DNA from 3 places in the Pseudomonas prosekii genome. Region 1 is predicted to be linked to each of the others. Evidence: predicted binding sites of a transcription regulator. Region 1 holds the regulator's gene; each other region holds the start of a gene.
What was found. The regulator sigma-54, encoded in region 1, starts transcription at its own class of promoters, with help from an activator protein. The targets are predictions, from matches to a motif close to ANTGGCATNNANNTTGCTNT.

Region 1 (7,949 bases):
CGGCATGCCGCGCTTGAAGCCAAACGACTCGACCAGAAACGCGGTGCCCGGCTCAGGCTGATTGAGCAGACGCAGCTTCAGCGTATCGCGCAGCTGGTAAAGGTTCAGGTTGGTGGTGTTGAGTTTCAGATCAGCCAGGTCGGCGATCGGCTCGAGCAGTTTGGTCTCGTCAGCTATCGCCTCGGCCAGCGAGCGATTGGCATTGCTCAGCGGGTGGCGGCGACGAGTTTCGGAGAAACGCTTGAGCAGGGTTTCTTCGTCGGCGTCCAGATACAGCACGTCGCACTGGATATGCCGACTGCGGACTTCTTCGAGCAGTTCGGGGAATCGCGACAAATGGCTCGGCAGGTTGCGCGCGTCGATGGACACCGCGACCAGCGGTTGCGCGAGTTCGGTATGAATCAACGCGCGTTCAGCCAATTCCGGCAGCAACCCGGCAGGCAGGTTGTCGATGCAATAGAAGCCGCTGTCCTCAAGGACATTGAGCGCGGTACTTTTACCTGAGCCGGAGCGGCCGCTGACAATGATCAAGCGCATGATTAGTGACCGTTCTGCTCGTCCAGGACGACCTGATACAAGGCTTCGTTGCTCGGAGCACTGCGCAGTTTTTCGCGGACTTCCTTGCGGTCGAGCATGCTGGCGATCTGGCGCAGCAGCTCCAGGTGCGCATCGGTGGCAGCCTGCGGGACCAGCAATACAAACAGCAGGTCAACCGGGGCGCCGTCAATGGCGTCGAAATCGATGGGCGCATCAAGGTGCATCAGCGCACTGATAGGGGACGTGCAGCCCTTCAGGCGGCAATGAGGAATCGCGATGCCGTTGCCAAAACCGGTAGAACCGAGTTTTTCACGGGCAATCAATGCCTCGAAGACAACTTGCATCTCCAGATCCGGGACTTCCCGGGCGATCAGGTTGGCAATTTGTTCGAGGGCTTTCTTTTTACTGCCGCCCGGCACGTTCACGAGGGAACGGCCGGGGGTCAGGATACTTTCAAGTCGGATCATAGGTTGGGAGTGTTAACGACCGGTTGCGCCCTGGAGGAGGCTTTGGGTCTTTTCCTTATGCTTTTTGAGTTGGCGATCCAGCTTGTCGGTCAGCAGGTCAATGGCGGCATACATATCGGTATGTTCAGCATTAGCGACTACTTCTCCGCCGGGAATATGCAGCGTGGCTTCGATTTTCTGCTTGAGCTTCTCGACGCACATCGTGACTTGCACGTTGGTGATCTTGTCGAAATGCCTCTCTAATCGTTCGAGTTTCTCGTTGATGTAGATGCGCAGAGGTTCGGTCACTTCCAGTTGGTGTCCACTGATGTTGACTTGCATACAGCTTCTCCTTCGTTGCCAGTGCATAAAGCGGCAGGCTGAATAGCCTGCCACTGGAACGCTGTAACGTGGCTTACATCAACCGCTTGCGTTCGCTCGAAGGCGCGATTCCCAAGGATTCGCGGTACTTGGCGACGGTGCGGCGAGCCACCTGAATGCCTTGTGCCTCCAGTAAACCAGCGATCTTGCTGTCACTCAACGGCTTTTTCTGATTTTCCGCGGCAACCAGTTTTTTGATGATCGCGCGGATCGCCGTGGACGAGCATTCGCCGCCTTCGGAGGTGCTGACGTGGCTGGAGAAAAAGTATTTCAGCTCATATATGCCCCGTGGGGTATGCATGAACTTCTGCGTGGTCACCCGCGAAATCGTTGACTCGTGCATGCCCACCGCCTCGGCGATGTCGTGCAGTACCAGCGGTTTCATCGCTTCGTCGCCGTATTCCAGAAAACCGCGCTGATGCTCGACGATCTGCGTGGCAACTTTCATCAGGGTTTCGTTGCGGCTTTGCAGGCTCTTGATGAACCAGCGCGCTTCCTGCAACTGATTGCGCATGAAAGTGTTGTCGGCGCTGGTGTCGGCGCGGCGGACAAACCCGGCGTACTGGGCGTTGACCCGCAGGCGTGGCACCGATTCCTGGTTCAGCTCCACCAGCCAGCGCTCGTTGTCCTTGCGCACGATCACGTCGGGAACCACGTATTCGGCTTCGCTGGACTCGATCTGCGAGCCCGGACGCGGATTCAGGCTCTGCACCAGTTCGATGACTTGGCGCAGTTCGTCTTCCTTGAGCTTCATGCGGCGCATCAACTGGCTGTAATCGCGGCTGCCGAGCAAGTCGATGTAATCGCTGACCAGACGCTTGGCCTCGGCCAGCCAAGGCGTCTTGGCCGGGAGTTGGCGCAATTGCAGCAGCAGGCATTCGCTCAGGTTGCGAGCGCCGATGCCGGCCGGTTCGAATTGCTGGATACGGTGCAGAACGGCTTCGATCTCGTCGAGCTCGATGTCCAGTTCCGGATCGAAGGCTTCGAGGATTTCATCGAGGGTTTCGTCGAGGTAACCCTGATTGTTGATGCAATCGATCAGAGTCACGGCGATCAGCCGATCGGTGTCGGACATCGGCGCCAGATTGAGTTGCCAGAGCAGATGGCTTTGCAGGCTTTCGCCGGCCGATGTGCGGGTAGTGAAATCCCACTCGTCGTCATCGTTGCTCGGCAGGCTGCTGGCGCTGGTCTGGTAGACGTCTTCCCACGCCGTGTCGACGGGCAGCTCGTTGGGAATGCGCTCGTTCCAGTCGCCTTCCTCAAGGTTGTCCACGGTTGGCGCGGTTTCCTGATAGGACGGTTCCGAAACATCGGCGTTGGGGAGTTGTTCGGCTTTGTCGGCCAAGGGGTCGGCGTTATCGAAGTCGTCGCCTTCTTCCTGGCGTTCGAGCATCGGATTGGACTCCAGGGCCTCCTGGATTTCCTGTTGCAGGTCCAGGGTCGACAATTGGAGCAGGCGGATGGCCTGTTGCAGCTGAGGTGTCATCGTCAGCTGCTGGCCCATTCTCAAGACTAGCGATGGTTTCATGGCAGGGGCTAAACACCTTATTCGCCGGCGCACATGCGCCATCCACTACAGGGCGCCGGAGCGCCAAACTTAAGCAAATTATATGCCCGAAACCGCAGTCCTTGCCTAGAGCGCTGTAACAATAAAAAACGATTGAGCTTTTATTGCGACCAGCGCCCGGACAATCCGCCAGACACCTCAGCGCTTACAGGCGGAACTCGTGGCCCAGATACACTTCCTTGACCAGTTCGTTGGCCAGGATGGTAGCGGAGTCACCTTCGGCGATCAGTTGGCCATCGTTGACGATGTAGGCGGTTTCACAGATATCCAGGGTTTCACGAACGTTGTGGTCCGTGATCAGCACGCCAATGCCTTTGGCCTTGAGGTGGTGGATGATCTGCTTGATGTCGCCGACCGAAATCGGGTCCACGCCGGCGAAAGGTTCGTCGAGCAAGATGAATTTCGGGTTGGTCGCCAGTGCACGAGCGATTTCCACTCGGCGGCGTTCACCACCGGACAGGCTCATGCCGAGGTTGTCGCGGATGTGGTGGATGTGGAATTCCTGCAGCAGGCTTTCCAGTTCCTTGCGGCGACCGGCCTTGTCGAGCTCCTTGCGGGTTTCGAGAATGGCCATGATGTTGTCGGCGACTGACAGTTTGCGGAAGATCGATGCTTCCTGCGGAAGATAGCCGATACCGGCCTTTGCACGACCGTGCATTGGCTGGTGGCTGACGTCCAGATCGTCGATCAGTACGCGACCCTGATCGGCCTGCACCAGCCCAACGATCATGTAGAAGCACGTGGTCTTGCCGGCACCGTTCGGGCCGAGCAGGCCGACGATCTGGCCGCTGTCGATCGACAGGCTGACGTCACGCACAACCTGGCGGCTCTTGTAGCTCTTGGCCAGATGCTGAGCTTTCAGAGTTGCCATCAGTTGGCCTTTTGCCCGTCAGTTTTCTTTTTCGGCTGGATCATCATGTCGATGCGCGGCTGAGGAGTGCTCAGCTTGGTGCCTTTGGCACGACCGGCGCTCGCCAGTTTTTTCACCGTGTCATAGACGATTTTCTCGCCCTGAGTGACGTTGTTGTCCTTGTCGATGACTTTCGCGCGATCGGTCAGTACTACCCGATTTGCCTGCGCGTAGTAATCGATGGTGACGCCGTAGCCCTGCACTGGCTTGGTGTCGCCCGCGGTCTGCAACTGCTCGAAATAAGCCAGGTTGCCGACCGAGTTGACGCGGTCGATTTCACCGGCCGAGGTGCGGGTGATGGTCACTTTGTTGCCGGTGACCTTCATCGAACCCTGGGTGATGATCACGTCGCCGGTATAGGTGGCAACGCCATTCTTGTCGTCCAGTTGGGCATCGTCTGCCTGAATGCGAATAGGCTGCTCTTGATCATTCGGCAGAGCCCAGGCGCTCACGCTTCCCAGTGCTGCGCCCAGACTGAGCAAAATAGGGAGGGTTTTAACGAGCCTCATACTGTCCTCTTACGTTAGATTGCAGGTGTATCCTGCTTTCTTTCAAATACGCTTTCATTCCGTTACCAGTCGACACACCACCAGCGCCGTCGATTCTAACGGGTTGATCGGTCTGCGCATATTGCTGCTGCGGGAACACTGTCATTCGGGTGCTGGTGACGATCAAGTTGCGGTTCTGCTGGTCGGTGCGAGCGATGCGTACATTGTCGATCAGCTCGACCTGAGTGCCGTCCGAATTCACTTCGCCGCGCAGGCTGGTGACATGCCACGGAAACTCGGTGCCGCGGTACATGTTCAAGTCCGGATTGGTCAGCAGCGACACGTCAGTTGCCTTCAGGTGTTCGACCTTGTCGGACGTCAGATCGTATTGCAAGGTGCCGTCCGGCAGAAACTGCACGGTGTGGGCGTTGATCGCGTAATAGTCGATCGCGCTTTCGTCGACTTTCACCACCGGCTTGTCGAGGAAGCGTTCCGGGCTGATGTTCCAGTAGCCGACCGCCGCGAATATCGCCGCGATGCAGCCGAACACCAGAAATTTGCGAAACTTTTTGCTCAGCATAAATTGGCTCACAGGTACGCGCCATTTGCCGCATCGAGGCGACCCTGGGCGCGCAGGATCAGTTCGCAGAATTCGCGGGCGGCACCTTCGCCGCCACGGGCCACGGTGATGCCGTGAGCGTGTTCGCGCACGAAGCTTGCAGCATTGGCCACTGCCATGCCCAGCCCGACGCGGCGGATCACTGGCAAATCTGGCAGGTCGTCACCCAGATAGGCAACTTGTTCATAGCTTAGGTTGAGTTGGCCGAGAAGCTCGTCCAGCACCACCAGTTTGTCTTCACGCCCCTGATAAAGGTGCGGGATGCCAAGATTCTTCGCTCGCCGCTCGACCACCGGGGTCTTGCGACCGCTGATGATAGCGGTCTGCACGCCGGCTGCCATCAACATCTTGATGCCTTGGCCGTCGAGGGTGTTGAAAGTCTTGAATTCACTGCCGTCTTCGAGGAAGTACAGACGCCCGTCGGTGAGGACGCCGTCGACATCGAAAATCGCCAGTTTGATGTTCTTGCCGCGTTGCAGCAGGTCGTTGCTCATCACATTACTCCTGCACGCAGCAGGTCGGACAGGTTGAAGGCGCCTACCGGGCGGTCTTCCTTGTCGACGACTACCAGTGCGTTGATTCGATGGTCTTCCATGATTTTCAGGGCTTCGGCTGCCAGCATGTCGGCCCGGGCGGTCTTGCCGTGAACGGTCATGACTTCGTCGATGGTGGTGTGGTGGATGTCGATGGTGCGGTCGAGGGTGCGGCGCAAGTCGCCGTCAGTGAAGATCCCCGCCAGTTTGCCATCGGCTTCTACTATTGCGGTCATGCCCAGACCCTTGCGGGTCATTTCCATCAAGGCGTCCTTGAGCAGCGTGCCGCGAGGCACCAGCGGCAGCTCGGCGCCGGCGTGCATCACGGTTTCGACCTTGAGCAACAGGCGTCGGCCCAGCGCACCGCCGGGATGCGAAAAGGCAAAATCTTCGGCGGTAAAGCCACGAGCTTCCAGCAGCGCCACGGCCAATGCGTCGCCCATTACCAGTGCGGCGGTGGTCGAGGAGGTCGGCGCCAGGTTCAGCGGGCAGGCTTCATGCTCGACGTGCACGTTCAGATTGATCTCGGCAGCCTTGGACAGCGGCGAATTCGGATTGCCGGTCATGCTGATCAGCTTGATGCCCTGGCGCTTGATCAGCGGCAGCAGGGTCACGATTTCATTGGTCGAGCCGGAGTTCGACAGCGCCAGGATGATGTCGTCGCGGGTGATCATGCCCATGTCGCCGTGACTGGCTTCGGCCGGGTGCACGAAAAAAGCCGTGGTGCCGGTGCTCGCCAGGGTCGCGGCAATCTTGTTGCCGATGTGCCCGGACTTGCCCATGCCGAGCACAACCACGCGGCCCTTGCTGGCCAGAATCATCTCGCAAGCGCGTACAAAATCAGCGTCGATGTGGGGCAGCAAGCCTTGTACGGCTTCCAGTTCGAGGCGGATGGTGCGTTGTGCCGATTGAATCAGGTCGCTGGTTTGGCTCATGTCAGATCGTATAGCCCGATGAAAAGGCGGCGATTATAGCGGTAATGATCGAAACCCTCACGCTAGTTCGTCGCGCTTTGTAAATAGTTGTGAGCAAAACCGCGCAAATGCACGCCGCTGGCGCTTTCTTCGCCGAACATGGCTGGCTTGGGGATTGGGCGCTTGAGCGTTGCAGTGATATAGTTCGCCGCCAGTTCGGCCCGCCCGGGGCGGTATGTGCTTTCGACAGAGAGCCAAGCGTCCGAGTGAGAGGCTGCATCGCAAGGAGTTTAGATGAGTGCCGATAACGCCTACGCGGTCGAGCTGAAGGGACTGTCCTTCAAGCGCGGTGCGCGCAGTATTTTCAACAACATTGATATCCGCATCCCGCGCGGCAAGGTCACCGGCATCATGGGACCTTCCGGGTGTGGCAAGACCACGCTCTTACGGCTGATGGGCGCACAGTTGCGGCCTACCAGTGGCGAAGTCTGGGTCAATGGTCAGAATCTGCCCAAACTGTCACGCAGCGATTTGTTCGATGCGCGCAAGCACATGGGCGTGCTGTTTCAGAGCGGCGCCCTGTTTACCGATCTCGATGTGTTCGAGAACGTCGCTTTTCCGCTGCGCGTTCATACCGAGCTGCCGGAAGAAATGATCCGCGACATCGTCCTGCTGAAATTGCAGGCCGTCGGTTTGCGCGGCGCCATCGACCTGATGCCGGACGAACTGTCCGGTGGCATGAAGCGGCGAGTCGCGCTGGCGCGGGCGATTGCCCTCGATCCGCAGATTCTCATGTACGACGAGCCCTTTGTCGGGCAGGACCCGATCGCCATGGGCGTACTCGTGCGCCTGATCCGCCTGCTCAACGACGCGCTGGGCATCACCAGTATCGTGGTATCCCACGATCTGGCCGAGACCGCGAGCATCGCCGACTACATCTATGTAGTGGGCGATGAACAAGTGCTGGGGCAGGGCACGCCTGACGAACTGATGAACTCGGACGATCCGCGTATCCGTCAATTCATGACAGGCGATCCCGATGGTCCGGTCGCCTATCACTTTCCAGCGACGGATTACCGCGCAGATCTTCTGGGGAAGCGCTGATGCGCAAGATTTCACTGTTGGAAAGAGTGCGCCGGTTCGGCCGGGCGGCGATCGATGCCGTCGGGGTGTTCGGGCGTGCGACGATTTTCCTCTTTCATGCGTTGCTCGGCCGCGGCGGCATTGGCGGCGGCTTCGGCCTGCTGATCAAGCAACTGCATTCGATCGGCGTGATGTCCCTGGTGATCATCGTGGTCTCCGGGGTGTTCATCGGCATGGTGTTGGCGCTGCAGGGCTTCAATATCCTTTCCAGCTACGGTTCGGAACAGGCCGTCGGGCAGATGGTTGCCCTGACGTTGCTGCGTGAACTGGGGCCGGTGGTGACTGCCTTGCTGTTCGCCGGGCGTGCCGGTTCGGCACTGACCGCCGAAATCGGCAACATGAAGTCCACCGAGCAGTTGTCCAGTCTGGAAATGATTGGCGTCGACCCGCTCAAGTACATCATTGCCCCGC
Region 2 (7,949 bases), 2.8 Mb from region 1:
CCGGTTTGATCGTCGGTTCGTTCTACGGTCTCGCGCCGCTGTATGCCTCGCAACAGGGCCTGTCGACGGAGCAGGTCGGTCTGTTCATGGGTAGCTGCATTTTTGCCGGTCTGGTGGTGCAGTGGCCGTTGGGCTGGTTGTCCGATCGTTACGACCGGGCGCTGCTGATCCGCTGCTTTGCGTTTTGTCTGGCCCTGGCGGCGTTGCCGCTGGCGATCATGACTGACGTGCCGCTTGAAGTGCTGTTCATCGCCGGGTTCCTCTGTTCGCTGGTGCAGTTCTGTTTGTATCCGCTGGCCGTGGCGTTCTCCAATGACCACGTCGAGGGTGATCGCCGAGTGTCGCTGACGGCGATGTTACTGGTGACTTACGGCGTGGGCGCGAGCATCGGGCCGTTGGCCGCTGGCGTGCTGATGAAGCTGTTCGGCAGTCACATGCTGTATGCCTTTTTCAGCTTCTTCGCGTTGGTGCTGGTGTGGCGGATTCGCCCGAAAGCGGTCACCAATCTGCACGTGGTCGACGATGCGCCACTGCATCACGTCGCCATGCCGGACAGCATGTCGAGCTCGCCGCTGGTCGCGGCACTCGATCCACGTGTCGACGAGCAAGTGGTGCATGAACAGATGCATAACCCGGTCGAGCCTGAACCAGAGCCTGAGCCGGAACAGCAGCCAGAATCCGACCCCGCTACAGACGAGCCGGAAGACCCGGACGCCGGACGCGAACAAAGCTTCACCGAAGCCAGGCCTTGAAATAGGCGCATAAAAAAACGGGCAGTCACCGCAAGGGACTGCCCGTTTTTATTGGCGCGGGATACTGTTACATATCGTCTTTATCAAAGCGCCGCGCTTCGCGTTGCAGCTGATAGACGAAGCGTTCGACCTGCCGTTGCACCAGCCCGCTCATGTTGTGAAAGCGCACGCCGGCGAAGGTGGTGGAGATTCTTTCTTCGAAATGCAGGTAACGCAATTCAACCGGGGCAGTCATGCTGCCGAAGGGCAGGGCGGCGATGAAACGGTCGTAGACCTGGCCCAGTTGCAGGCTGGAGGTGATATCGCCCTCGAAGCGCAACTTGCAGCCGGTCGCGGAGATGTCCAGCAGCTTGCCGCTGATGGGCGACTTGAGTTTGTCGCCGCCCAACTCAACGCTAACCAGTTGTGCGAGTTTCAATGCGGCGCGGAAGGCGTTGCGGCGCTGGTGATAAACCACTTCGGTCGGCAATGCGCCACGGTAGCAGCGCGCGCCATCGGTTTCGCTGATAGTCAGCGGGCCGTTGCTGTCCCAGGCGATGCGCACACCGTCGTGGAAGCCTTCGACGCGATAGGGTTCGCCGGCCAACAGGAAACGTTCACCGTCGCGCGGGATCATTTCGTCCAGGGCCATTGTGTTGCTGTCACGATCGATGTCCACCAGATAGCTCTGGAAACGCTGGCTACGTTCGTGGAACGTGATGATCAGCGGGTCATGGCTGTCTTGCAGCTGGCGCAGGTTGCCGGAGATTTCCAGGGGAGTGGTGAGCACCTTGGGTGGCTGCGGAGCATCATCCGCGCTTGAGGCATTGAACACGGTTCATCAATCTCCAGACAAAATATGACTACTAGCAGCATTGGCTAGCATTCTGCCAGCATGTTTCGTGTCTTGATAGGGCGTGCTGATTTGCGCGCTCACGCCTGGCTGAGCGGGCGGGGCTTCGCCAGCTTGGCGGTGGAGCCGCGGGCGTCATACAGCGCTGGAGGTTCGCCGCCGGTGAGAATCTTCAATTGATTGGCGGTGGCGGCCTGCTGCATCAGGATCGACTGGCCATTTTTGACGTTGGCCGCCTGGCATTGAGCCAGCAGATCAGTCAGCACATCGCTCTGCGCCAGCAACTGGTCGCCAATGCTCGAATGGCTGGCGAGTTGCTCAAGACCCTCGCGGGTCATGGGCAGGTTGAGGCTGACGAGGATTTCGCTGCGCTTGCGGCCATGCTGTTCGAGCAGAATGATCAGTGCCTGTTTCTGCGCCAGAATTTCTTCGAGCAGTGGCATGTCGCGACCGTGCAAAGCGAGGGACTCGGTTTGCAACAACTCCAGCAAACGTTGAGCTGGAGCAAAGTCATCGGTGATCAATTGCAATAAATTAGTATCGTGCATGGCTGGCCTTGGGTTTTAAGCGTCCAAAAGCCGGCGCAGGCGAAGGCCTAGCGCTGGGCTTCGAAGTTGAGCAGTTTGCTGGCTACACGGCTGCTGTCGACTTTATAGCTGCCATCGGCGATTGCTGCTTTCAACTCGGCCACACGGGCGTTGTCGACAGCAGGTTGATCGCGCAGCTTGTCAGTGACCTTCTGCAACTGTTGAGCCTCATTGCTGAGGTGTACCGATTCCCCGCTTTTGACGGTACTGGCCTGTTCGGCCGGGGTATTCAGCGCTGCGGATTTGCCGGCGTCGGCGGTTTCCTTGGCAACGTTGGTACGAGTACTGCCCGAAAGTGACGAGGCGTTATTTAAACGGCTGAAATCAATGACCATGACAAAAAACCTCTGGGTATTTGGACGCTTGCCATGTTTTCGGCACTCCCTGCGAAAACTTTAGGCCCATTTAAACAATGAGCTGCAACGCGCCACCACTTGAGTTGCATGGGCACAGTTTAGGCATGCGCCAAGCGGCGCGCCATAGGTTCACGACATCCCTGACGTCACATGGACACTTCCACCTGACCCGGCGCGGTAACTTGCGCCTTGATCACGCGCATCGAATTAAGATTTTTTACCCGTATTTGTTGGGACATGCCGCCATTAGACAGCGCTTCGCCGGGCATGCGCACGCTGAGCGTACCGCTGCGGGCGGTGATCACCACCTGATCGCCCTTGCGCACCACTTCTGCCTGTTCGAGGTGAACCAGGGTCATGACCTGGTCGGCTACCGTTGGTCGGGTAAGTTTCTGCCCAATCGCTTGGTCAACCGAGGTGAAGTAACCCTGATTGATCAGGCTGATGTCGCGCTCACGCAAAGCAACATCGCCAGGTTCGATAATGCCGCTACGCTTGAGAGGCCGAGTGGTGGTGACGACTTCCCGAAACAGGCGTACTTGAGCGGGTACGAACACCGTCCACGGTGAATTGCCCTCGCACCGCAGCTTGACCGTGACCCGGCCAATCGGCGTTGCCGGACTCTCCAGCGTCGCTGTCAATTCCTTGTCGCACATGGGCATGCGCATACGCGGATCGAGCTGTTTGACTTCGATCTCGTAGCGGCCCTCGGTTTGACTGGTCGCCAAATAGTCTTCAACAGTGAACTCAAGAAACCCCTGAGTCACGCCGATAAGCATATCAGGCAAGGTAACCGCGTCAGCAACGGCAGGGCTGCCAAGGGGCAAAAGGCAAACGGCCGACATCACGCAAAGCAATTTGCGGTAGTTTGATGTCAGGCGTCGGAAAAATGTCGTTTGTTCGTTCATACGGGTTAAAAAGCAAGCGCCGTGCCGTTTAGTGATGAATGTGCGTCGCAACACAACTTAGCGTTGGTTGGTGTGGGGAGTCTGGGCATGGCTGGTGTAATGGATTCGGTAAACCAGCGCACGCAACTGGTAGGGCAGAATCGCCTGGAGCTGTTGTTGTTCCGTCTCGACGGCAAACAGCTTTATGGGATCAACGTATTCAAGGTTCGTGAGGTGCTGCAATGCCCCAAGCTGACCGTGATGCCCAAGTCCAGTCCCGTCGTGTGCGGTGTGGCAAATATTCGCGGGGCGACCATCCCGATCCTGGATCTGGCGATGGCCACCGGTTCCGGAGCGTTGAAAGACAAGAACAGTCCTTTCGTGATCATCACGGAGTACAACACCAAGACTCAGGGTTTCCTGGTTCGGTCGGTAGAGCGCATCGTCAACATGAACTGGGAGGAGATTCATCCGCCACCCAAGGGCACTGGACGCGATCATTACCTGACGGCTGTGACTCGGGTCGACAATCAGTTAGTCGAAATCATCGACGTCGAGAAGATCCTCGCCGAAGTCGCGCCGACCCCGGAAGCGATTTCCGCCGGTGTGGTCGATGTCGAAACCCAGCACAAGGCGTTGTCCTTGCGCGTGTTGACTGTTGATGACTCGTCGGTGGCGCGCAAGCAGGTCTCGCGTTGCCTGCAAACGGTCGGCGTCGAAGTGGTGGCGCTGAACGACGGTCGGCAAGCGCTGGATTACCTGCGCAAACTGGTCGACGAGGGCAAGAAACCGGAAGAAGAATTCTTGATGATGATTTCCGACATCGAGATGCCGGAGATGGACGGGTACACCCTGACGGCCGAAATCCGCAGCGACCCGCGCATGCAAAAGCTCCATATCATCCTGCATACTTCGTTGTCGGGTGTGTTCAATCAGGCGATGGTCAAGAAAGTCGGTGCCGATGACTTCCTGGCCAAATTCCGCCCTGATGACCTGGCATCCCGGGTAGTCGACCGGATCAAAGCAGCAGACATCAGCTAGGGGCCTTTTGCCCCTGGCGGTTCACACGATTTAAGAGGCGGTATCTTTGTCTACGGGTAATTTGGATTTCGAACAGTTCCGGGTATTCCTGGAAAAAGCCTGTGGCATTTTGCTTGGTGAAAACAAGCAATACCTGGTGTCGAGCCGTCTCAACAAACTGATGGAACAGCAGGGCATCAAGTCCCTGGGTGAGTTGGTGCAGCGCATCCAGACCCAGCCGCGCAGTGGTTTGCGCGAAATGGTGGTGGATGCCATGACCACCAACGAAACCCTGTGGTTTCGTGACACCTACCCGTTTGAAGTCTTGAAGAACAAGGTGTTGCCTGCGGCGATCAAGGCTGCCCCCGGCCAGCGTCTGCGTATCTGGTCGGCGGCGTGCTCGTCGGGTCAGGAACCGTATTCGCTGTCGATGTCGATCGACGAGTTCGAGCGCGTCAACATGGGCCAGTTGAAGATGGGCGTGCAGATTGTTGCCACTGACCTGTCCGGCACCATGCTGACCAACTGCAAGACCGGCGAATACGACAGCCTGGCGATCGGTCGCGGTTTGTCGCCCGAGCGCCTGCAGCGTTACTTCGACCCGAAAGGGCCGGGCCGCTGGGCGATCAAGGCACCGATCAAGAGTCGCGTCGAGTTTCGCTCGTTCAACCTGCTCGACAGCTACGCGGCGCTGGGCAAGTTCGACATCGTGTTCTGCCGCAACGTGTTGATCTACTTCTCCGCCGAGGTGAAGAAAGACATTCTGTTGCGCATCCACAGCACGCTGAAGCCGGGCGGTTACCTGTTCCTTGGCGCATCGGAAGCGCTGAACGGTTTGCCCGACCATTACCAGATGGTCCAGTGCAGCCCGGGGATTATTTACCAGGCGAAGTGATGCAAAAAGCAGCGCGCTTAAAAAGGGAGTCCTCAGGGACTCCTTTTTTATGCGCGCTGCTTTTGCATCCCTACAGGTGATTGATGTTGTCCGTGGCAAAGCGGCAGAAAAGCGGCAGCCAGCGGAAACCGGTTGCCGCTTTTCTGGCATTGCCGCGTTGCCGCTGCCCGCAAACCCCCGGTTTACGGGGTTTTTTGAATTGGCACGCTGCTTGCTATGGTCCAGTTAACGAAAAATCCGGTCACCCGAAGGTCCCCGCCATGAGCATCAGCTTCGATAACGCGCTCGGTATCCACGAGAAAGCCCTGGGCTTCCGCGCCCAGCGTGCAGAAGTCCTGGCCAACAACATCGCCAACGCCGACACCCCGAACTACAAGGCTCGGGATCTGGACTTCTCCGCCGTGCTTGCCGCGCAAAGCGAGAAAACCAAGAACGGCGCATTCGCCTTGAACATGACCAACAACCGTCATATCGAAGCCGAAGGCCTGAGCAATGGCGACGAGTCGCTGCTGTATCGCACGCCGATGCAGCCGTCGCTCGACCAGAACACTGTGGACGCGCAACTGGAACAGTCGAGCTACGCGGAAAACGCGGTCAACTTCCAGGCCAGCTTCACCCTGCTCAACAGCAAATTCAAAGGGCTGGTTGCAGCCCTGCGCGGAGAGTAAGTCATGTCCCTAGCCAGTGTTTTCAACATTGCCGGTAGCGGCATGAGTGCCCAGACCACGCGTCTGAACACCGTCGCCTCGAACATCGCCAACGCCGAAACCGTCTCGTCGAGCATCGACCAGACCTATCGCGCGCGCCACCCGGTATTCGCCACCATGTTCCAGGGCGGCCAGGCCGGCGGCAGCGATTCGCTGTTCCAGAACCAGGACGCTGCCGGTCAAGGCGTGCAAGTGCTGGGCGTGGTCGAGGACCAGGCCGAGCTCGAAGCGCGTTACGAGCCGGGCCATCCGGCGGCGGACGCCAAGGGTTACGTCTACTACCCGAACGTCAACGTCGTTGAAGAAATGGCCGACATGATTTCCGCGAGCCGTTCGTTCCAGACCAACGCCGAGATGATGAACACCGCCAAAACCATGATGCAGAAGGTGCTGACCCTCGGTCAGTAACAAGGGGCGACTCAGATGAGTGTTACCGATTCCACCGCTGGCCTGAGCATGAACGACATTCTGGCGAACTCGTCAGTCAAGTCGAGCAGCTCCACGGGTGACGGCATTGCCTCCGCGACCAACAGCGCCACTGGCAGCCAGAAGCTGGGCAAAGATGCCTTCCTGCAACTGCTGGTTACCCAACTGAAAAACCAGAACCCGCTGGACCCGCAAGACAACAGCGCGTTCGTCGCGCAGTTGGCGCAGTTCAGTAGCCTGGAAGGCATCACCGCGTTGAATGACACGGTGACGTCGATTGCCGGCAACTACAGCTCTTCGCAAGCGTTGCAGGCGTCGTCGCTGGTCGGCCGTTCGGTGATCGTGCAGACCGGTTCGGTGCAGGTCGATGATCCGACCAAACCGGTGACTGGCTCGGTCAACCTGTCGACGTCGATCGCCGGCGGCACCGTGACCATTACCGACAAGGATGGCAAAGCGATCCGCACCATCGACCTTGGCGCACGCGCGGCCGGCAGTGCCAGCTTCACGTGGGATGGCAAGGATTCGAGCGGCGCCGTGGTGCCGGTCGGCACCTACAACGTCAAGGCCAGTGCGCCAATCGACGGCAAGGCCACGGACCTGGCGGTATATCTGCCGGCCACGGTCAACAGCGTGACCCTCAGCCAGACCGGCGGCGAGCTGATGCTCAACCTCGCAGGCCTGGGCCCGGTCGCCCTGTCCAAAGTTCAAACCATTGGTATATAGAGCCGACTAACCCGGCACAAAGGAGTGGAATATGTCTTTCAATATCGGCCTTAGCGGTCTCTATGCAGCCAACAAACAACTGGACGTGACCGGCAACAACATCGCCAACGTCGCGACCACCGGTTTCAAATCGTCCCGTGCAGAATTCGAAGACGTGTACTCGGCGACCAAACTGGGTTCGGGCAGCAAAACCATCGGTAACGGTGTGCGCCTGGCCAACGTTTCCCAGCAGTTCACCCAGGGCGACATCAGCAACACCGGCAACGTGCTGGACATGGGCATCAACGGTTCGGGTTTCTTTACCCTGAGCAACAATGGCTCGTTGTCCTACACCCGTGCCGGTACGTTCAAAGTCGACAAGGAAGGTTTTGTCACCAACTCCGACGGCACTGCAAAACTGCAGGGCTACGGCGTCGATGCCAACGGCAAGATCGCCAACGGCGTTCTGAGTGACCTGCGCATCGACACCTCGAACCTGGCGCCGAAAACCACCACCAGCATTGCTTCGACGATCAACCTGAACTCCACTGCAACGGATATCGATCAGGTTGCTAACCCGTTCGACCCGAGCAAATCGGCGTCCTTCACCAAGCAGTTCACCACGCCGGTCTACGATACCCAGGGCAACAAGCACGACATGGACCAGTACATGGTCAAGACCGGCGCGAATACCTGGAAAACCTACACCCTGATCGATGGCCGTAACCCCAATGGCAGCGATCCGACCAACGCAGCGACCCCGCCGGTTGCTTCGACCATGT
Region 3 (7,949 bases), 1.3 Mb from region 1:
TGACGCTCTCTCTGAAAGTTTATCTGCCTGAATGACTTGCGATTGCATCGGTTACGCTGAAGCAGGTCGATATTGCAACGCTTCCGCCAAGTGCTCGCGGGTAATGCCATCGACTTGTTCAAGGTCTGCCAAGGTACGGGCAACCTTGAGCAATCGGTGTGCTGCCCTCAACGATAAGGTCAGTCGTTCGCAAGCCGATTCCAACCAGTTCTCGTCAGCTGTGGATAACTTGCAGTGGCGGCGCAAGCCCGGCAGATCGAGGAAGGCGTTGGCGCAACCCTGACGTTTGTGTTGGCACTCTCTTGCGTCGGCGACCAGTGCTGCAGCGGTGGCGGTGTCGTCTCCGGGTTTGGGCGATGGATTGAGTGCCGTGGCTTCGCGGGCGACGGTCAGGTGCAGGTCGATGCGATCCAGCAGCGGCCCCGAGAGTTTGTTGCGATAACGCTGGACCATGTCCGACGAGCAGCTGCAACGCCCGCTCGGTTCGCCAAGATATCCACAGGGACACGGGTTCATCGCCGCCACCAATTGAAAGCGGGCCGGGAAGCGAACACGGTCCTTGGCGCGGGAAATCACGATGTGGCCGGACTCCATCGGCTCGCGTAATACCTCGAGAACTTTGCGATCAAACTCCGGCAGTTCATCCAGAAACAGCACGCCATGGTGGGCGAGGGTGATCTCGCCGGGTTGCGGTTTCGAGCCGCCGCCGACCAGCGCCGGGCCGGAGGCGGAATGGTGCGGCTGGCGGAACGGCCGTTGCGGCCAGTGGCTCAACGCTACACAACTGGACACCGATTGAATCGCTGCCACCTCCAGCGCTTCATGCTCGGCCAGCGGTGGCAACAGGCCCGGCAAACGACTGGCGAGCAGGGTTTTGCCCGTGCCTGGCGGGCCGCTGAACAGCAAATTGTGCGCGCCTGCCGCCGCAATCAGCAGCGCACGCTTGGCTGACATCTGGCCTTGCACCTCATTCAAATCGGGGTACGGCATGCTGGCGTAGAGCAAACCGTTGGAGACATAAGGCTCAATCGGCGTGTGCCCGTTGAAGTGCGCCACTGCTTGCAGCAAATGATCCACCGCAATCACCTTCAGCCCCGACGCCAGACACGCCTCTTCGGCATTCGCGCGCGGCACCACCAGCGTTCGCCCGGCCTTGCGCGCCGCCAGCGCCGCCGGCAGCACACCACGAACCGCGCGCACCGCGCCTGAAAGTGCCAACTCGCCCAGGCATTCCACATCGTCCAGGGTCAATGTCGGCACCTGCACGCTGGCCGATAAAATCCCCAGGGCAATCGCCAGATCAAAGCGCCCACCGTCCTTGGGCAAGTCCGCCGGCGCGAGATTCAGCGTGATCCGTCGCGCCGGAAACTGCAGCCCGGAATTGATGATCGCGCTGCGCACCCGGTCCTTGCTTTCCTTCACCGCCGCTTCCGGCAAACCGACCATCGTCAGCGACGGCAAGCCGTTGGCCAAATGCACTTCTACGGTAACGGCGGGCGCATCCACGCCAATCTGGGCGCGGCTGTGGACGATGGAGAGGGCCATGATCGTTCCTTGAGCTTTTTGGGAACCGCTTCCTGCGGTTTCAGAAGGGTAGTCGGATGGCGTGACGTCGCAGGTGCCAAACTTTCGCAGGATGTTGCGAGCTTCTTTTTGCAGCCTGTAGCTTAAGCGTGCCAGTTCGCCGACGTAATCAGTCGCGGGACGAGGTTGTTGTAGGATGTTGCCTGGATCGATGAAGGATGTTGGCGAAAGCTGAATTGGAGGCGAAAAAAAACCGCCTTGAGTTGGCGGTTTTTTATTTGCAGGCTTCGGTGAGGCCGGGGCCTGCGTATCCTCAACAGATACACCCACGACGGGGAGCCTATTCAAATTTGATCAGCCAGGCAAGCGTCAATAACCCCACGCCGCAAGCGTGGGGTTTTTTTGCGTCGTTCAGAATGCTTGGAGCATTCGCGAAGCACGCTTCCACCACGGCGCATTCCCCGCGCGCTGTGGCCGATCACCCTCCGGTAGCATGTGTGGCACATCCTGCAACCGAATCCACGGCTGGTTATTCCAGTGCAGCAAGCTCAATGACATGTCTGGCCAGCTCAGCAGGCTCAAGATCGGGCGCTCGATTGAGGTGGGTTGTTGCGCGTCTCGTAGGGCGGGCACTACGTCGTGGGTGAGCCATTCGCGCAGGCTTCGGTGTTCGGGGCAGTAGTGGTAGATCAGTAGTGCGTAGACGCCGGATTCGCTGATGAGCAGGGTGTTTTCGACGGTGCCGTGGCTGAGCATTCGCACCGATTGATGTTGGTCGGGGTCGAGTTTTCGGACGGCGCGTTCGTCGAGGAACAGGCGTAGCAGACGCCCGAGGTCGCGGGCGCTGAACCAGGGTTGATTCTGGATGAGCAGGGCGTGGAGGTGGAGTTTGTGGCGGGTGAAGGTGTTTGGGATCAGATAGGTTTCGTCGCTATTCATTGATACAACTCCTTTTGCTTGAAGGGCTGCTCTCAATCGTCGCCAAACAATTGGTGGCAGCTGTACGCGGGTTGGCGAACCGGAGCAAAAGGAACCCGGCAGACCCGAAGGTCTCCCACGCACAGCCACCATGACTCGATGTGGCTCAAACTAGCCGCCATCGAACAGAAGTAGCCTCCTTAAGCTTCCAGGTCGCCAAACCCAGTGCTGAATAATCAGCTGCTGGGAGCTTAGAAGTTGGAGCACTACGACGCTATCGGACGGCGGGGATGTTCTTTGTAGGACGTTGCCGAGATTGTTGCGGGGCGCAAGATCAAAAGATCGCAGCCTTCGGCAGCTCCTACAGGGGGGTAGTCGTTACAGTGTGGGAGGGCTGGGCGACCGAGGCGACTCATTCGCGGGCAAGCCTTGCTCCTACAGGGGAACGCATTGTCAGCGGCGTTACTCGACCGGCGGATTCAGCTTCGCTTCCATCTCTGCGACTTTCGCTTCCAGGCTTTCCAGGCGTGCCCGCGTGCGCGCCAACACGACCATCTGGCTATCAAACTCTTCCCGGCTGACCAGGTCCAGTTTGCTGAAGCCGCTCTGCAACAGGGCCTTGAACTGGCTTTCGATTTCGCTTTTCGGCAAAGGGTTGTCGCCGCTGAAGAGGCGGGAGGCGGTGCCGCTCAGGGCGTCGAGGAAGTCTTTGGGCGCGAGCATGGGAAAGGTCCTGGAAACAATGGCGGGCAGTGTATCACGCAGTGTCTATAGTCAACTCCGCAGGCACGGATGCACGCTTTTCGCGCAAGCGGACGGACGGCAGCGCACCGTTGTTGTGCGTTATCTCTGCGGCGTTAACGAGAAGCGGCTTGCAGCAGCGACCAAGGGATTGAATTCAGGGGTTTTTGGCGAGATGGCAAGCTTTCTGCTTAGTCGCTAATGACCCATGCACTGATGCAGTCGCTGTGACGAATGCAGTGCGCCACGTGGAACGGGGAAGTTCTGCACGGAGTGGTTAGCTGGCGTCGGACGGGCAGGTTGGGCCGACGATGCGTTACAAAGCCAGGCACTGCGCTTAGACTTGAGACGGGTTTGTTTTCCTGGGGCAAGTCCACCAATTCGGGAGAGAGTTTTCATGAAGCTAGTCACTGCCATCATCAAGCCGTTCAAGCTGGACGATGTACGCGAGTCGTTGTCCGAGATCGGCGTGCAGGGCATTACCGTTACTGAGGTCAAAGGCTTCGGTCGGCAGAAGGGTCACACCGAGCTGTATCGCGGCGCGGAGTACGTGGTCGATTTCCTGCCAAAGGTGAAGATCGATGTCGCCATTGACGACAAGGATCTTGACCGGGTTATCGAGGCGATAACCAAGGCAGCCAACACCGGCAAGATCGGTGACGGCAAGATTTTCGTGGTCAATCTGGAACAGGCGATTCGCATCCGTACCGGCGAAACCGATACCGACGCGATCTAAGCCGCCACAAACCCAACGCCCCAGGAGAAAACAATATGACTCTGCGTAAATTCGCAGGGCTAGGAGCCCTGTTGTCCCTCGTAATGCCCAGCCTGGCTATGGCGGCAGACGAAGTGGCGGCCCCAGTCCTCAATTCCGGCGATACCGCCTGGATGCTGACCTCGACAGCCCTCGTGCTGTTCATGACCATTCCCGGCCTCGCGCTGTTCTACGGCGGCATGGTTCGCTCCAAAAACATTCTTTCCGTGATGATGCAGTGCTTCGCCATTACCGGTCTGATCAGCATCCTGTGGGTCATTTATGGCTACAGCATTGCGTTCGACACCACCGGCATGGAGCAGGGCGTCGTCAACTTCAACTCGTTCTTCGGCGGCATGGGCAAGGCGTTCCTCGCCGGCATCACGCCAGCGAGCATCACCGGTCCTGCGGCGTTGTTCCCGGAAGCGGTGTTCGTGACCTTCCAGATGACCTTCGCGATCATCACCCCGGCGCTGATCGTCGGTGCGTTCGCCGAGCGCATGAAGTTCTCCGCGATGCTGATCTTCATGGGCATCTGGTTCACTCTGGTTTACGCACCGATTGCGCACATGGTCTGGTCCGGCAACGGCGGCCTGATGTGGGATTGGGGCGTGCTCGACTTCGCCGGCGGCACCGTGGTGCACATCAACGCCGGTGTTGCCGGTCTGATCTGCTGCCTGGTACTGGGCAAGCGCAAAGGCTTCCCGACCACCCCGATGGCTCCGCATAACCTCGGTTACACGCTGATGGGCGCGGCCATGCTGTGGGTTGGCTGGTTCGGCTTCAACGCCGGTTCCGCCGCCGCCGCCAACGGCACTGCCGGCATGGCGATGCTGGTCACGCAGATCGCCACCGCTGCTGCTGCATTGGGCTGGATGTTCGCCGAGTGGGTCACGCACGGCAAACCAAGTGCACTGGGTATCGCTTCGGGTGTAGTCGCCGGTCTGGTCGCAATCACTCCGGCCGCTGGCACCGTGGGCCCGATGGGCGCGCTGGTGATCGGCCTGGCCGCTGGCGTGGTGTGCTTCTTCTGCGCCACTACGCTGAAACGCAAACTCGGTTATGACGATTCCCTGGATGCCTTCGGCGTGCACGGCATCGGCGGTATTCTCGGCGCAATCCTCACCGGTGTGTTCGCTGCACCGTCGCTGGGTGGCTTCGGCACTGTCACCGACATCGCCGCACAAGTGTGGATTCAATGCAAAGGCGTGGGCTTCACGGTGATCTACACCGCGATCGTCACCTTCATCATTCTCAAGGTACTGGACGCGGTCATGGGCCTGCGGGTTACCGAGGAAGAAGAGGCGGTCGGCCTCGATCTGGCACAACACAACGAACGCGGCTACAACTTGTAAGACGCGCAGAAAAAAACTTGCCCGGTTCGCCGGGCATTTTTTTGTCCGGGATTTGTCATTTAAGAGGCTGCTGAAAGGTTTTTTCCTACGCCTTATGTCGTGTTTACGACGAGGGTTTTTTACAAGCGAAAAACTTACAGCAATGCGGGAATATTAGGGCCTTTGTTTTTTCCCAGAGCGCGCTAGAATGCGCCCCGAACGTGCGGAGAACTGTATGTGGCAACAGACGCTGATTACCCTGCGGGCGCGGCCCCGGGGCTTTCATCTGGTAACGGACGAGTTACTCGCCGGCCTGCCTGAACTCAAGGCGTGCCGGGTCGGTCTGTTGCACTTGTGGCTGCAGCATACCTCGGCGTCGTTGACCATCAACGAGAACGCCGATCCGGCGGTACGTCGCGACTTCGAACGATTTTTCAATCGGCTGATCCCACAAGGAACAGACGGCTTTGAGCATAACGACGAAGGCCTGGACGACCTCCCGGCGCACTTCAAGGCCAGCGTACTTGGCTGTCAGATCAGTCTGCCGATTGCGGCAGGTCGGCTGGCGTTGGGCACCTGGCAAGGCGTTTATCTGGGCGAGCACCGCGATTTCGGCGGTGCCCGTAAAGTCCTCGCCACCCTGCACGGTGAAGGGGCGTAACCGCTCGTTACAAGCGGTTGTAGAATTTTTTCCGGCAGCCTTCGACAGACGGCGTAGCTGGGCTATAACTAATCTGCTTTTCGCAAGTCATGAGGTAGAACATGAGCGACGATGATCTGGAAAACGACGACCTCGAAGTAGGCGACGAAGACGAGGCCGAAGAAGGCCTGGAAGCAGCGGCGGAAGACGTTGCTGAAGACGATGGCGGCGAAGCGCCGGCCCCGACCGCCAAAGGCAAAGCCAAGGCTGCGGTGTCGGTCGATGAGTTGCCAAGCGTCGAAGCCAAAAACAAGGAACGCGACGCCCTGGCCAAGGCCATGGAAGAGTTCCTGGCCAAAGGTGGCAAGGTGCAGGAAGTGGAGGCCAGCGTGGTCGCCGATCCGCCCAAAAAGCCTGACAACAAGTACGGCAGCCGGCCTATCTAAACGCCTGTCACCTGCTTGCTTGCTGAAAAAGCCCGCCGTCGCTGCGGGCTTTTTCATGGGCGCGGTATGCGCAAAGTTTGCTCGCGATGGGGGTGGGTCAGTTGATATCTGTGTTGGCTGACCTACCGCTATCGCGAGCAGGCTCACTCCTACAATTGATCGCGGCGCTCACAATATCTGTGCCCGACGCAGATCCCCTGTGGGAGCGAGCCTGCTCGCGATGGGGGCTTAACATTCGGAATCGATGTGGGCTGACCCACCGCTATCGCGAGCAAGCTCTGTTCCCACAGGTTTTGTGGTCAGGCCGAAGCTGCGTTCCAGCGTGCCAGCAGCGCTGGCAAGTCGCTGAGGCGGCGGATTTCGGCGTCGGGCAAGCGGTCCGCTTCCCATGGCTTGCCGGTCGGGTTGAACCAGATTGCGCGCAGGCCTGCCTGTTGGGCGCCGGCGATGTCGTCGCCGGGATGATCGCCAATGTGCACCGCGGTTTCGGCCACCGCACCGCCACGCTGCAATGCCTCATGAAACAGGCGCGCGTCCGGTTTGGCGATGCCGATGTCTTCGGCGCACAGCGCGAATTTGAAGTAATCCGCCAGCCCCAATCGGCGTACGTCGGCGTTGCCATTGGTGACCACGCCGAGGGCGTAATGGTTGGCCAGAATCTCCAGCGTCGGCTCGACTTCGGGGAACACTTCAATCTGGTGCCGCGCATGCAGAAACACTTCGAAACCCTTGTCGGCCAATGTCGACGCCTCGTCGTGGGCGTACCCGGCATCTTCCATGGCGTGAAACAGCACGCGGCGGCGCAGGGCGCTGATGCGGTGTTTCAGGCCCGGCTCATTGCTCAACACGCGCTCACGAATCGCCCACAAATGCTCGACCGGCACTGCGCCGAGGTGCGGTGCGTGCTCAGTCAGCCACTCGCGCAGCACGGCTTCGGCGCTGACGATCACCGGGGCGGTGTCCCACAAAGTGTCGTCGAGGTCGAAGGTGATCAACTGGATTGTCATGACTCATCGCCCTTGATTCGTTTGGCCCGTGGATGGGCACTGTCGTAGACCGTCGCCAGATGCTGGAAGTCCAGGTGGGTATAAATCTGCGTGGTTTTGATGTCCGAGTGACCGAGCAATTCCTGGACGGCGCGCAGGTCTTGCGAGGATTCCAGCAAGTGGCTGGCGAAGGAATGTCGCAACATGTGCGGGTGCAGATTTTGCCCCAGTTCACGTTCGCCGGCCGCCTTGACCCGCACCTGAATCGCCCGTGGGCCGAGGCGCCGGCCCTGCTGGCTGACAAACACCGCGTCGTCCGCCGGGTTGGTCAGCGCCCGCAGCGGCAACCACAGTTCCAAGGCTTCGCGGGCCTTTTTGCCGACCGGCAACAAACGCGTTTTGCTGCCCTTGCCGAGCACTTGAACCATGCCATCGGCCAAGTCCAGCTGATCCAGATTAAGCCCGGTCAGCTCGGAAAGGCGCAATCCCGAGGAATAGAACAATTCCATGATTGCCTGATCGCGACGGGCCAAAAAGTCATCCTCGACCGCGCCTTCCAGCAGTTGCAGCGCGCGGTCAGTGTCGAGGGTTTTCGGCAAGCGCCGT

Region 2: the regulator sigma-54 is predicted to act here: its motif matches at 5,528-5,547, upstream of flgB (flagellar basal body rod protein FlgB).
Region 3: the regulator sigma-54 is predicted to act here: its motif matches at 3,358-3,377, upstream of glnK (P-II family nitrogen regulator).

What each region holds. Positions count from the first base shown of each region.
Region 1 covers NZ_LT629762.1:1,765,839-1,773,787, reverse strand. The annotation lists gene rapZ (RNase adapter RapZ) at 1-537, opposite strand, end outside; gene ptsN (PTS IIA-like nitrogen regulatory protein PtsN) at 540-1,004, opposite strand; gene hpf (ribosome hibernation-promoting factor, HPF/YfiA family) at 1,017-1,325, opposite strand; gene BLU01_RS08265 (RNA polymerase factor sigma-54) at 1,399-2,892, opposite strand; gene lptB (LPS export ABC transporter ATP-binding protein) at 3,077-3,802, opposite strand; gene lptA (lipopolysaccharide transport periplasmic protein LptA) at 3,802-4,350, opposite strand; gene lptC (LPS export ABC transporter periplasmic protein LptC) at 4,337-4,909, opposite strand; gene BLU01_RS08245 (KdsC family phosphatase) at 4,918-5,442, opposite strand; gene BLU01_RS08240 (KpsF/GutQ family sugar-phosphate isomerase) at 5,442-6,416, opposite strand; gene BLU01_RS08235 (ATP-binding cassette domain-containing protein) at 6,690-7,499, shown strand; gene mlaE (lipid asymmetry maintenance ABC transporter permease subunit MlaE) at 7,499-7,949, shown strand, end outside.
Region 2 covers NZ_LT629762.1:4,607,438-4,615,386, forward strand. The annotation lists gene BLU01_RS20970 (MFS transporter) at 1-752, shown strand, start outside; gene BLU01_RS20975 (flagellar brake protein) at 820-1,566, opposite strand; gene BLU01_RS20980 (flagella synthesis protein FlgN) at 1,665-2,132, opposite strand; gene flgM (flagellar biosynthesis anti-sigma factor FlgM) at 2,180-2,506, opposite strand; gene flgA (flagellar basal body P-ring formation chaperone FlgA) at 2,674-3,435, opposite strand; gene BLU01_RS20995 (chemotaxis protein CheV) at 3,523-4,455, shown strand; gene cheR (protein-glutamate O-methyltransferase CheR) at 4,502-5,329, shown strand; gene flgB (flagellar basal body rod protein FlgB) at 5,590-5,997, shown strand; gene flgC (flagellar basal body rod protein FlgC) at 6,001-6,444, shown strand; gene flgD (flagellar hook assembly protein FlgD) at 6,460-7,188, shown strand; gene flgE (flagellar hook protein FlgE) at 7,220-7,949, shown strand, end outside.
Region 3 covers NZ_LT629762.1:3,090,600-3,098,548, forward strand. The annotation lists gene BLU01_RS13935 (YifB family Mg chelatase-like AAA ATPase) at 52-1,545, opposite strand; gene BLU01_RS13940 (BRO-N domain-containing protein) at 1,936-2,463, opposite strand; gene BLU01_RS13945 (accessory factor UbiK family protein) at 2,905-3,165, opposite strand; gene glnK (P-II family nitrogen regulator) at 3,581-3,919, shown strand; gene BLU01_RS13955 (ammonium transporter) at 3,955-5,292, shown strand; gene BLU01_RS13960 (secondary thiamine-phosphate synthase enzyme YjbQ) at 5,507-5,932, shown strand; gene sutA (transcriptional regulator SutA) at 6,034-6,357, shown strand; gene BLU01_RS13970 (HAD family hydrolase) at 6,657-7,364, opposite strand; gene xerC (tyrosine recombinase XerC) at 7,361-7,949, opposite strand, start outside.